DNA from 3 places in the Paenibacillus sabinae T27 genome. Region 3 is predicted to be linked to each of the others. Evidence: riboswitches for the same ligand, from Rfam matches in the RefSeq annotation. Region 3 holds a riboswitch; each other region holds the start of a gene.

What was found. A riboswitch is a leader RNA that binds a small molecule or an ion and turns the genes downstream of it on or off. The one in region 3 is predicted to bind cyclic di-GMP.
Region 1: another riboswitch for cyclic di-GMP. It lies ahead of PSAB_RS24440 (S-layer homology domain-containing protein); the one in region 3 lies ahead of PSAB_RS24880 (anti-repressor SinI family protein).
Region 2: another riboswitch for cyclic di-GMP. It lies ahead of PSAB_RS03040 (transglutaminase-like domain-containing protein); the one in region 3 lies ahead of PSAB_RS24880 (anti-repressor SinI family protein).

The regions. Positions count from the first base shown of each region.
Region 1 covers NZ_CP004078.1:991,225-995,162, reverse strand. Annotated here, with positions in the region: gene PSAB_RS04505 (3'-5' exonuclease) at 1-800, shown strand, start outside; gene PSAB_RS04500 (MerR family transcriptional regulator) at 956-1,708, shown strand; cyclic di-GMP riboswitch class I at 1,949-2,039, shown strand; gene PSAB_RS24440 (S-layer homology domain-containing protein) at 2,100-3,938, shown strand, end outside.
Region 2 covers NZ_CP004078.1:655,588-659,525, reverse strand. Annotated here, with positions in the region: rRNA gene PSAB_RS03045 (16S ribosomal RNA) at 1-696, opposite strand, end outside; gene PSAB_RS03040 (transglutaminase-like domain-containing protein) at 1,005-1,814, opposite strand; cyclic di-GMP riboswitch class I at 1,828-1,908, opposite strand; cyclic di-GMP riboswitch class I at 1,981-2,061, opposite strand; gene PSAB_RS03035 (class D sortase) at 2,167-2,826, opposite strand; gene PSAB_RS03030 (GtrA family protein) at 2,839-3,309, opposite strand; gene PSAB_RS03025 (glycosyltransferase family 2 protein) at 3,302-3,938, opposite strand, start outside.
Region 3 covers NZ_CP004078.1:338,740-342,677, forward strand. Annotated here, with positions in the region: gene PSAB_RS01585 (2-oxoglutarate dehydrogenase E1 component) at 1-1,784, opposite strand, end outside; cyclic di-GMP riboswitch class I at 2,342-2,431, shown strand; gene PSAB_RS24880 (anti-repressor SinI family protein) at 2,458-2,610, shown strand; gene PSAB_RS01590 (helix-turn-helix domain-containing protein) at 2,748-3,092, opposite strand; gene PSAB_RS01595 (aldo/keto reductase) at 3,260-3,938, opposite strand, start outside.

The DNA.
Region 1 (3,938 bases), 650 kb from region 3:
TCATACTGGACATTGAATTTAACGGCCGTAAGTTTGCCAGCGAGCATCCGATGGAGGTTATCGAGATCGGCGCCGTGCGGCTTGACGCTTCCCTTCGTCCTGTCGACGAGTTCACTTCGCTGATCAAACCCGTGTATTTCGCTACGCTGAACTCTTTCATCAAGAAAAAAACGGGGATTCCTCAGGAAGAAATCGATATCGCCCCCCGTTTTCCCAAGGTAATCTCCGCCTTCCTGCGCTGGCTCGACCAAAGTCCGGATGGCGTGCTGCTGCTGACCTGGGGCGGTGAAGATATGAAGCGCATTATCCAGGATACCCGCATGCATAAGCTGGACGACACCTACTGGCTGAAGACCCCATACTACGATCTGCTCAAAGGACTTCTTCGCGCACGAGGCCTGAAGAACGATATCAGCGTGGAAAGCGCCATGGAGCTTCTGGGCCTCGAATCCGCCGGCTCCGCGCACCGGGCGCTGGGCGACGCGCGCATGACAGCCGATATTTTTCGTGGGATTTACGGCGAGCTGGACCTGGATCAGGTGAAATACTACAAAGACACCTTCTCCAACGCCCGTGAGCGCAAGACGGTCAAGATCGCGATCAAAGCAATTCTGGCGCAAAAGATCATCCCCACCTGGGAGCTAGTTGAGGAGCATTATTTTACAGGTAAAATTCCGCTGGACGACCCGCGCAAGGCTGAGGAGCTTCAGCGATTCTTTGCCGCGGAGCTTGAGAAAGCCACCTCCCGTTCCGCAATCTCTCCTTCCCCGTCTCCGGCCAACCGGCTGAGTCAAAGCTAAAGAATAGCCGCCCTTCCTTTTCGGCAGAGCCCATGCTTCGGCACCCTCGAAAAAGCACCCATCGGTGCTTTTTTTATGCTGAAAAAAGGTTTGACATTAACGCAGCGTAAAGGTGTACATTGAGCTTGTGAGGAGGTGCCATCACGGAATACACAGTGCAAAAACTCGCGAAACTTGCGGGAATCAGCGCGCGTACGCTGCGTTATTACGATGAATTCGGGATTTTGAAACCGGCCCGGATCAACTCCTCCGGATACCGCATCTATGGCCGGCCCGAGGTCGATCTGCTGCAGCAGATTTTATTTTACCGCGAGCTGGGTCTAAGTCTGGAGAACATTAAGGCTATCGTAACCTCGCCCTCGTTCGACGGGACGAAAGCGCTGAGGACACATCATGGCAGGCTGCTGGCCAAAAGAGAACAACTCGACCGGCTGATCTCAAATGTGGAGAAGACACTGGCCGAAAGGGAAGGAAGGATTACAATGAGCGACACCGAGAAATTTGAAGGCTTTAAACAAAAAATGATTGAAGACAACGAGCAGGCCTACGGCAAGGAAGCGCGCGGGAAGTACGGCGACGAAGCCGTCAACCGGTCCAATAAACAGCTGATGAACATGACCGAGGAGCAGTATTCGGCCGTTCAAAAAATAGAAGAGGACATGTTCGCTTCGCTGGCGGAAGGCATGAAGACTGGTGACTCCGCCGGCGAAGCCGCGCAGCGAGCCGCCGATCTCCATCGGCAATGGCTCACATTCTTCTGGGGCAGCTACTCCCCGGAGGCCCATGCGGGGGTCGCGCAGATGTACGTGGACGACGAACGCTTTACCGCTTACTATGACAAGCGCGGAGCGGGGCTTGCCCGCTTCCTTAGAGACGCCGTACACGCCTACACGGCCAAATCGAACTAAAGCGTTTATCGAGTTTCACTAGGCTAAGCCAGGGCAAAATGCTTTTTGCCTTGGCTTTTTTTATCTGCATATTCATTTACCGCGTCGCACCAGTCCCCCCATTACGGCAGTTCTTCTTCGGTCAGGCAGGCCCAAAAATTTAGATCGAATAAATGGGACTTTTGTTGTATGATGGGTGGGATTGTATAATTATTCCTGGGCAATTAAGCCCTGGTAGGTTGGTCTTAAGTCAATCTGTAGAATAAGAAACGGCAAATCCGTACGAAAGTCGGAGACGCAAAGCCACGGGTCTAAGCAAGGTCACTCCTTGTATGACAGCCGGGTTGCCTATATCTCTTCATGGGTTGGCTTATTTTTGTTGCCATTAATTAAGTTATGAAAGGGAGATTGTATGTTGGGAAGGTTATTAGGTAGAGTCGCATTTATCATTATGTTTTTTGCAGTGCAAGTCTTATCTTTCTCAGGGCCCTCGTATGCAGAAAACCAAACTTCATTAAATGACATTAGCCGTCATTGGGCCGAGGAAGAAATAAAAGTATGGATTGGCAATGGATTGATCTCGGGCTACGCCGATCGAACCTTTCAACCCGATAAAGTCATTACCCGAGCGGAATTCATATCGCTGGCGAACAAAGCGTTTGGTTTTTCCCATAAGGCTGACCAGACTTTTAAAGATGTCCCGCAGGGAAAATGGTTTTACAACGATGTATCCAAAGCGAAATTTACCGGCTACATCTCGGGGTTCGGAGACGGCACCTTCAGGCCTGATCAACCGATAACGAGAGAAGAGTCTGCCAAAATCATTTACCAGCTTATGCAGTTGGAAGAGGGGACAATAACGAGAGATACTGAAGCCTTTCAGGATGAACAGCAAATGTCTGCCTGGAGTAAACCATACATAAAAGTGGTTGCTTCCAAGGGTTATCTGAAGGGATATCCGGATAAAAGCTTCCGTCCTCAGAAACCCATCACAAGAGCTGAAGCTGTAGTGGTGCTAGATCAAGCTGTAGGTCAATTGATACACCAGCCTGGAACCTATGATCTGAAAAATACGGTTGGCGGGAACTTGACGATCAACAGCGGCGGCGTCACCCTAAAGAATGCTGTCATTAAAGGCGACCTCATTCTGGCAGCGGGAATCGGCGAGGGCGAGGTGCTGCTTGATCACGTAACCGTTGAAGGAAGAACCATTGTGAACGGCGGCGGGGAACACAGTATCGTCATTCAAGACTCTTCGATGAACCAGGTAGTGGTTCAAAAGGATCTCGGACGAGTCAGACTTTTTACGAAGGGCGATACAAGCATCAGCAGCACTGTCGTCAAATCGGGAGCAAAGCTGGAAGAAGAACAGGGAAACGAAGCCTTTAAATCGGTTTCCGTTGAAAGTACGTCAGTAAATGATCTCGTACAATTTGAGGGCACTTTTGCAAAAGTCGCAGTAAAAACGACGGTAACGATCGAAATTTACGATCAATCCACCATAGCTCTGCTTGAAACTTACACAGGTTCAGAAGGGGCTGCTATCAAGCTGCAGGACAATGCCGTATTGAAGGAGATCATTCTGCAGGCAGCCGCGAAGATCACAGGAGAAGGAACCATCCTTAAAGCTGAGATTAATGCGGAAGGTGTTAGCTTCGAGCAAATTATAAAGGAGTACATTCTCTCGGAGACGGTGAAGGTCGTGGTAATTGGCGGGAAGGAAGTTGGAAGCAGCAGTCCGGTTCCAACGGTTCCTTCGCCAGGAGAAGTGAGTAATCCTACGGGACCCGTATCTCCCGCACCCACGCCCGCACCCGCATCTCCCGCACCCGAATCTCCGGCACCCGGACAGCTGCCTGTAGAGCAGCCTGCCCCCGAACCGGGTAAGGTGCTGGATATAAAAGCCGCTTTTATTGTACAGGACAAGCTATACACCCTGTACCCGGCAACCTATGATTATTCGGCCGTAAAATGGAATGTTGCCAATTCGGTTACACAGGATACGTACCAGACCGAATATGACAAAACGGTACAAGACGTAGGGGTTTACAGCATCTCGGGCGGAGCGCTTCCTCCGGCATCGTATGACGTTACCAATCCGAACTCGTCTCAGCATTTTTCAGGAGTTATGTTATCCAGCGTTACGGTTAACGACAGCGTGTATGCTAAAGTTTATTATAGCGGCACCGAGACCATCTCTTATCAAATCAATGACAGCTATACCGTCCATGATCTTGACAACCAGATGCCG
Region 2 (3,938 bases), 320 kb from region 3:
ACACGTGGAATTCCACTTTCCTCTTCTGCACTCAAGCTGCCCAGTTTCCAGTGCGACCACAGGTTGAGCCCATGGTTTAAACACCAGACTTAAACAGCCGCCTGCGCGCGCTTTACGCCCAATAATTCCGGACAACGCTTGCCCCCTACGTATTACCGCGGCTGCTGGCACGTAGTTAGCCGGGGCTTTCTTCTCAGGTACCGTCACTCTCTTAGCAGTTACTCTTAAGAGACGTTCTTCCCTGGCAACAGAGCTTTACGATCCGAAAACCTTCATCACTCACGCGGCGTTGCTCCGTCAGGCTTTCGCCCATTGCGGAAGATTCCCTACTGCTGCCTCCCGTAGGAGTCTGGGCCGTGTCTCAGTCCCAGTGTGGCCGTTCACCCTCTCAGGTCGGCTACGCATCGTCGCCTTGGTGAGCCGTTACCCCACCAACTAGCTAATGCGCCGCAGGCCCATCCCCTGGTGACAGATTGCTCCGCCTTTCCGCCTTCCGGTATGCACCAGAAGGTCTTATCCGGTATTAGCTACCGTTTCCGGTAGTTATCCCAGTCCAAGGGGCAGGTTGCCTACGTGTTACTCACCCGTCCGCCGCTAAGTTAATCAGGAGCAAGCTCCATCATAACTCCGCTCGACTTGCATGTATTAGGCACGCCGCCAGCGTTCGTCCTGAGCCAGGATCAAACTCTCCAAAAAGGTAGAGCCGATAGCTCAATCAAACAAACTGACGAGAATTTCTTCTCATTTAATACTCACTCGTTGTTCAGTTTTCAAAGATCAAACTTCTTTGCCGCCGTTCAACTTTTCGTTAGCAGCAACTTTTATAATATATCATGTACTCTTCAGAAACGCAAGCTTTTTTTAAAAAGTTTTTTTCAAGTTATCTTTAAACGCTTGTGCCTCCCAAGAGCGACTCACCTATAATACCTCTTCTCATTGAATATGGCAACCCCGAAATCACAAAAAAAAACAATCCACTTATTGGTTAAGCGGATTGTTTGTGCTTAGTAATACTTCACGGCCGTATATTTACTTGCGCTTTTAATCAGGGGAGCCGTCTTGCCGCTCTTGCCCAAGCCCGCATCAACTGTTGTATCGATAGTGACCCACTTGCCTCCGATGAGGACTTCGTTCCAGGCATGGTACTCAGCTACATAGCTGCTATTGCCCATGACCAGCTTGGCCGGTACATCCACACTCCGAAGCATGGCGGCGAAAAGGGAGGCGTAGTCATAGCAAATTCCTTTTTTGGAGGCAAGCGTATTGTCGATACTCGGCACATAATCATTGGCTACATTAGCGGCCAAAGCGTAATCATATTTAATATTGGAGACGATATAGTTGTAGATGGCGGTTACCTTTTCTTTGTCCGTGGCAGCGTTCTGAGTCAATTGTTTCGCTTTTTGTACCGCTTTGTCCGAGGGACTCCAATTCACATTCTGCACGGAGCTCAAATATACAGCGTTGGGGTCGCTTAGCGAGAGGTCGACCGAGTCGGAATACACCACTTTATATTTATTGCCGCTGGTGTTCTCAAGGATGGAGATGCGATAGGTACCGTTGCCTTGTTGAAGAGGGAAAGATTCATTAGGCTCCGATGCGAACAGGTTGTAGGTATAGCTGCTGCCGTTCTTGGTGATCATCAGTTTGGTGCGCTTGTTCTGCGGAACGTTATATTGAATGCCGACAACACCTTGGCTTAACTCCGAAGCATCCAGCCATTCGGACCCGCTGCTCGCAGCGGCTGCCGGAGTCGCTTCGGCGGAGGCGGCGACGATTAATAAAGCGAGGATCACCGCATACAACTTCTTCATGGATAAAACTCCTTTCGGTAGCTGGCTGCCATCCTGGCGGGAAGGCCCTGTAGCTTTGCGTCCCTGCCTTTCGGCAGGTTTGCCTTTGTCACACAAGCTTTATCTTTATTATTTTTGGAATAAATACCATAATTTATATTAAAACTCAAACAAAAAAGCCTCTTCATTCGGCAGCTGGCTGCCATCCTGACGGGAAGGCCCTGTAGCTTTGCGTCCCTACCTTTCGGGAGGTTTGCCATTTATCGTGTTTAGCTTTTCTACATATATTTTACCATATCAATATCAAATAACAATAGAATAATAGGAAGATATACCTGCTCCATCCGCCTCTTTTAACATTTTTCCGCTACAGTCACGGAAGTTTTGCGTGGACAATAAGCCGATGGGTCGGGTTGATCAGCGGATCGCAGGTAATCAGCGTCAAGATCCGGTCTTTTTTATTGCCCTCCAGCACGGAAATGTCTGTCGGATCAACGATCTGAATATCATAAACGATATAATTATAGACTTTCCCTCTGGTCTTAACGGTGATCGTATCTCCGATCTTCACTTCGTTCAGACGGTTAAACAGTCTGCCTTTGGTATGAGCGCGGTGAGCAGCAATGGCCGCATTGCCTACTTCTCCGAGCGGAGCGGTCTCGGTCAGATGCACGGCTGAATGCCTCATATTCGCTTTGGTGGCTCCTTCAAGCACGGGAAGCTTGGCATCAATCGTATCGATCTCAATCAGTCCGATCGCTTGCTCGCCGGCGTCCGAAGCCCCATTATTATCCGCAGATTCAGATTCTTCGCCCAATACCGATTCATCCGCAAGCAGCTGCGTCACTTTGGCGTATTTGAGCCGCAAGTCGGGATCGACAGAGGTCTGAGCCGTATTCGTTCCTTGTTCAAAGTTCCGTTCCGCTTCCTCCAGCAGCTTCTGCTGCTGCCAGTCTTCGAACCATTCGCTGGCCTTCGGATACAGGAGCAGCAGAACGCCCGCAATAATAATGATATAGGACAGCTTGCGCAAGTTATCTCACCTCTAACGTTGGTCCGCATCCCCTCCGGAGACCGCCTCGCCCGAAACGGACAGGGGCTGCTTCGGGTTCACGAACACCCATTTTCTGCTGCCGACAAAATTGATGATGACCGTAACAAAGGTAACCAGTACCTTCGATACCAGCTCCTTCAGTCCCAGCCGGTCGATTAGCAAGCTCATCAGCAGCAAAGATATACCCAGCACAACCAAATTCAAAACAATAAACCTCATCAGCTGCTTATAATCGAACCCGTCCTCTTTGGACCGCTTCCGGTCCTTGAACGTTATATTGCTGTTTAAAATAAAGCTGTTGGCCGTTCCCGCCCCATAAGAGATGATCTGGCCCACGACATAGTACAGTCCGAGCGAATTCAGCAGCGCGAACACGGCCATATCGACGAGCGTATTCAGCAGACCGACAATATTAAATTTAACGAACTGGATGATTTCGCCGCGCATATTTTTGTTATTCATGAGGCACGCCCTTCCGCGTAAGTCCAGCTTCCTCGCGAAGGAGCTCAGCTTCCTCTTCTTTCAGGCTGGTATAGCCCACGGTCCGGCGGACAATATACAGCGGCCGATCCTTCGATTCGTCGTAAATCCGGCCGATGTATTCCCCGATTACCCCGAGAATCATAAGTACAATCCCGTTAAACAGCAGATTCACCCCTACAATGGAGGCCCAGCCGGGCACGGTGCGGGAGGTGAACCATTTTTGCATCAAGACGAAGAACAGAAAGATAAAACTGGAAAAAGAGAGCGAAAATCCGAGATAAGATGCGATTTTGAGCGGTTTGTGCGAAAAGGACGTGATGCCGTCGAGCGCAAACCGGATCATTTTTTTGAGAGGATACTTCGTTTCCCCGGCAAAACGCTCTTCGCGAACGTACTCCACCATCGTCTGACGGAAGCCGACCCAGCTGACAAGACCTCTGACATAGCGGTTCTTCTCCTTCAGCTCGCGCAGCACATCGCACACCTTGCGGTCAATCAGGCGGAAGTCGCCCGTATCGGTCGGGATATCCACGCTGGTCATGCTACTGAGCAGGCGGTAAAAGAGCTTGGCGGTCATTTTTTTGAAAAAGGTCTCGCCGTGGCGCTTC
Region 3 (3,938 bases):
TTCTCCCCATCGTTTAGCAGGTCCTTGCGCCGCTGCAGGATGCGCTGCAGCTTCGGGTACACCTTGAACTGGTCCGGAACGGACAGAAGCTGGCGGTTAATGCTCTGCAGCCGGGTCAGCGGCACAGCGGTTGAGGCAGTCCGGCTTTCCGCGGTCTGAACGGGGACCGACGTCTTGACTTCACCGTTCTTCTGCTTGCCTTCCTTTATCCGCTCGTAGGCCTGCTGGAGCACATGCTCGGTACCGCGGCTCATCGCCGCCACATCTTCAGAAGTTACGAGCTTCTCGCGTTCCAGCCGCTGCGCATAAATCCGGTAAACGGTAGGGTGGTTCTTCACCTTGCCGTATACGATCGGCTGGGTCATTTCCGGGTCATCCATTTCATTATGGCCGTGTCTGCGGTAGCCGACAAGATCGATGAGAAAATCTTTTTTGAACAGACTGCGGTAAGCGCTGGCCAGACGGACGGCGGCGATGCAGGCTTCCGGGTCGTCGGCGTTGACGTGAACGATCGGAATTTCATAACCTTTGGCGAGATCGCTCGCGTAGTGCGTGGAGCGGGAATCTTCGCTCTCCGTTGTAAAACCGATGCGGTTGTTGACGATGACATGAATCGTTCCGCCATTCTGGTACCCCTTAAGCCTGCCGATATTCAGCGTCTCCGCCACAATGCCTTCGCCAGGGAAGGCGGCGTCTCCGTGCATCAGGACGGCCATGGCCTTGTTCGTGTCCAGCACAGGCAGCCCCGGTGTGCTCCGGTCTTCCTGGGCAGCGCGGGTAAAGCCTTCCACCACCGGGTTAACGAACTCAAGATGGCTCGGATTGTTGGCGAGCGTCAGGCGGGCGCGCACGGTCTCGCCTTCGTGCACCGCGCGGTCGGCGCCCAGATGGTATTTGACATCGCCGGTCCAGCCGTAGTTGATGCCCATGGAGCCTTCGGACGGGAACAGCTCCTTGTTCGGAGAGTGGTGGAACTCAGAGAAAATGATTTCGTAAGGTTTGCCCAAAATATGGGCAAGCACATTCAAACGCCCCCGGTGGGCCATGCCCATCAGAATATGCTCCGCACCGTCATGCGCGGCGGCCCGGACGATCTCGTCCAGCATTGGAACCAGCACGTCGGTGCCTTCCAGGCTGAAACGCTTCTGGCCGACGAACGTCTTGTGCAGGAAGGTTTCGAAATGCTCAACCTCGATCAGCCGGTTCAGCAGAGCTTTGCGCTCGGACGGCGTCAGCGGGGCGGGAGAGGTGGCCGATTCGGCCTGGTTGTTCAGCCAGCGGAGCTCGGCTTCGTCGTGGACATGGCCGAATTCATAGGCGATCGTCTTTGTATAGGTTTGGCGCATCCGGTGATAAGCATCCCAGCCTGTCTGCACATCCGGCGGAGCGTTCTCCCAGATGAGCGAGGCCGGCAGGGCGAGCAAATCCTCGCGCGTAAGTTCGTAAGTCTCGGGGTTCAGCCATTTGGCCATGGAATCCTGAACGTGTTCCAGCGGGTCGATATCGGCCGCCAGATGGCCAAAGATGCGAATGTTCGCGATCAGCTTGGATGCTCTCACCGCTTTCCGGAGCCAGTCAGTGTCGCCGGACAGCGAAGGTCCGGGAGCTTTGGCGGCCTCGGATGTCAGCGGAGGAGGGCCGTAGATAGTGAAAAGTTCGCGGTAGCGGGCTTCGACGGAAGACGGATCTTCAGTGAACTGCTCGTATTTTTCCTGGATGTAGCCCAGATTGGGACCATAATACTTGCTCCAAACGGATTCGCTATAGGACTCATTGGCTGACATAACAAACATCCTCCTAACGGATACACTCCAGACGGGCGCCGAAGGGCGGTCTGTACAGGAGCTGCAATGATTACGTTTACATTCTATTATAAAAATAACCGATTATAAAGGTATGGCTTCCATCCTATTGTGCTACTTTCAATATAGGTAATCAATTCAACCTTTCGTCCAATCCGTTCGAAAAAAGGCATGAGTAATCACGGCGGTCTTCCCTTGGCCGACCAGCACCTTATAGACCGCATCGGGAGAGGTGATAAACGCTAATTATCGGGCCTATATGACTAGATAAATAATTTTTTACGTTAAAAAATATGATTAGGGGACTTGAAAAAGGGGTACTTGTAATTTATAGTCCTTATATACTACAGACTACTAAGAAGATACATAATTGAAAGCGATTGCTATATAGGGATTATCATTTCAGCCTGATTTGATCTTCCCTTCCGCGCAAATTATATGGTTTCCACCATTCGACACACTTTCGGCCAAGTCTTTTGTATAATAACCTTTGCAACCTAGTCAACAATGATGATCGTAACCAGATCCTTAAACAAGGGTCCAGTAAAAGGTAAACCTGCTGAAAAGCTGGGGCACAAAGTCTCGGGTCTAAGGTGATCTTTAGAAGCTACGACGGCCGGACTGCCTGGGGACAAAAATCTTAGGAGGAGATTTTTTGGATAAGTCCAACCAGGGGAAAATCGAAGAACTGCAGACGGTAGAGCTTGATATGGAATGGGTATATTTGCTTCTGAAGGCGAAGAAGCAAGGGATTCATGCGGATGAAATTCGTCGGTTCTTCAATGACAGGACGCTGAAGGCTATGTAGTGGAGAGGGGTCTGACAAGATAATCAAATTCATAATGACAGAGGCCATGGCGGCGCGGCGCCATGGCCTCTTTATGTCGGTATAAGAATCTGCAAGCTGCATGTCCGCACCTTCTTAGATTGCCCGCGGACAACGCATTATTGATCCTTTTGTTCAAGCCGCCATTTCTGGTAATCCAGAAACTCCTTGAACTCGCGTTTGCTTACACCTGAGGCCATGGCCTCCTGAACCAGCTTGAACCATTCGGAATCGAGCGGTTCCTCCTGCGAATCGGAAAGTTCTCCGTAGAGAAGAACGTGAACGGGTACGTCCAGAGCTTCGGCAATTTTCTCGATGAATTGGATAGAGGGGTTGGATTGGATGTTGCGTTCAACATTGCTTAAGTAGGATTTGGCCACATCGGCCTTGCCCGCCAGCTCGGATAAGGATAATCCCTTCTCCAGGCGGAGCTGCTGAATGTGCTGCCCTATGTTATCTGGCACGACTAGTTACGCCCCCCTCCTTGCTTTTTTGTACTAGTATAGCAAACGTCCGCAGACATGGCAAAACCGGCATTTTCCAGATTTGCCCGAGAAATCCGGAAGGTGCCGGCAATGCAGCTTATGAGCGGACATATGGCCTTCCCGGCGGCGCTGCGCCGAATGAAGGGTCAGGGCAAGCGTACGCCCCGAGAACTGACATACAGGTCATACCATTCCTTGCGGGTAAGCTCCAGCTTGTCTGCGTCTTTGCAAGCCGCGATGCGCTTTGGGTTTACCGTTCCGATGACAGGCTGAATCGCGGCGGGATGCGTCATCAGCCAGGAGAGAACGACAGCCTCCGGCGTTGTCCCTTTTTCTTCCGCCAGCTTTTGAACCAGGCGAGCGGTGCTGCGGACCGCTTCCGGTTCCTCGTCTCCCAGCGGCCGTCCGCTGTATTTGCCTTGGGCAAGCGGTCCCCAGGCCTGAAGCTGGATATTCTCCAGCCTGCAATGCTCGATCGTCCCTTCGGGCAGGCATTGATCCTTCCAGGCTTCCTGGTTCACGCTCACGACTGAATCGAGCCAGAAGATTTTCTCCAGGCTCATTTCCAGCTGATTGACGATAATCGGCTCATCACTGTAAGCCTGAAGCAGCTTGATCTGTCCCGCACTCATGTTGGAAACGCCGAAATGCCGGACTTTGCCGGACTCCTTCAGCAGGCGGAGCGCTTCGCCCACCTCTTCCGGGTCCATCAGAGGATCAGGCCGGTGCAGCAGCAATATATCGAGGTATTCGGCGCCGAGGCGCGACAGAATGCCGTCTACGCTGCTCAGGATATGGCTCTTGGAGAAATCGAACACATTGGAG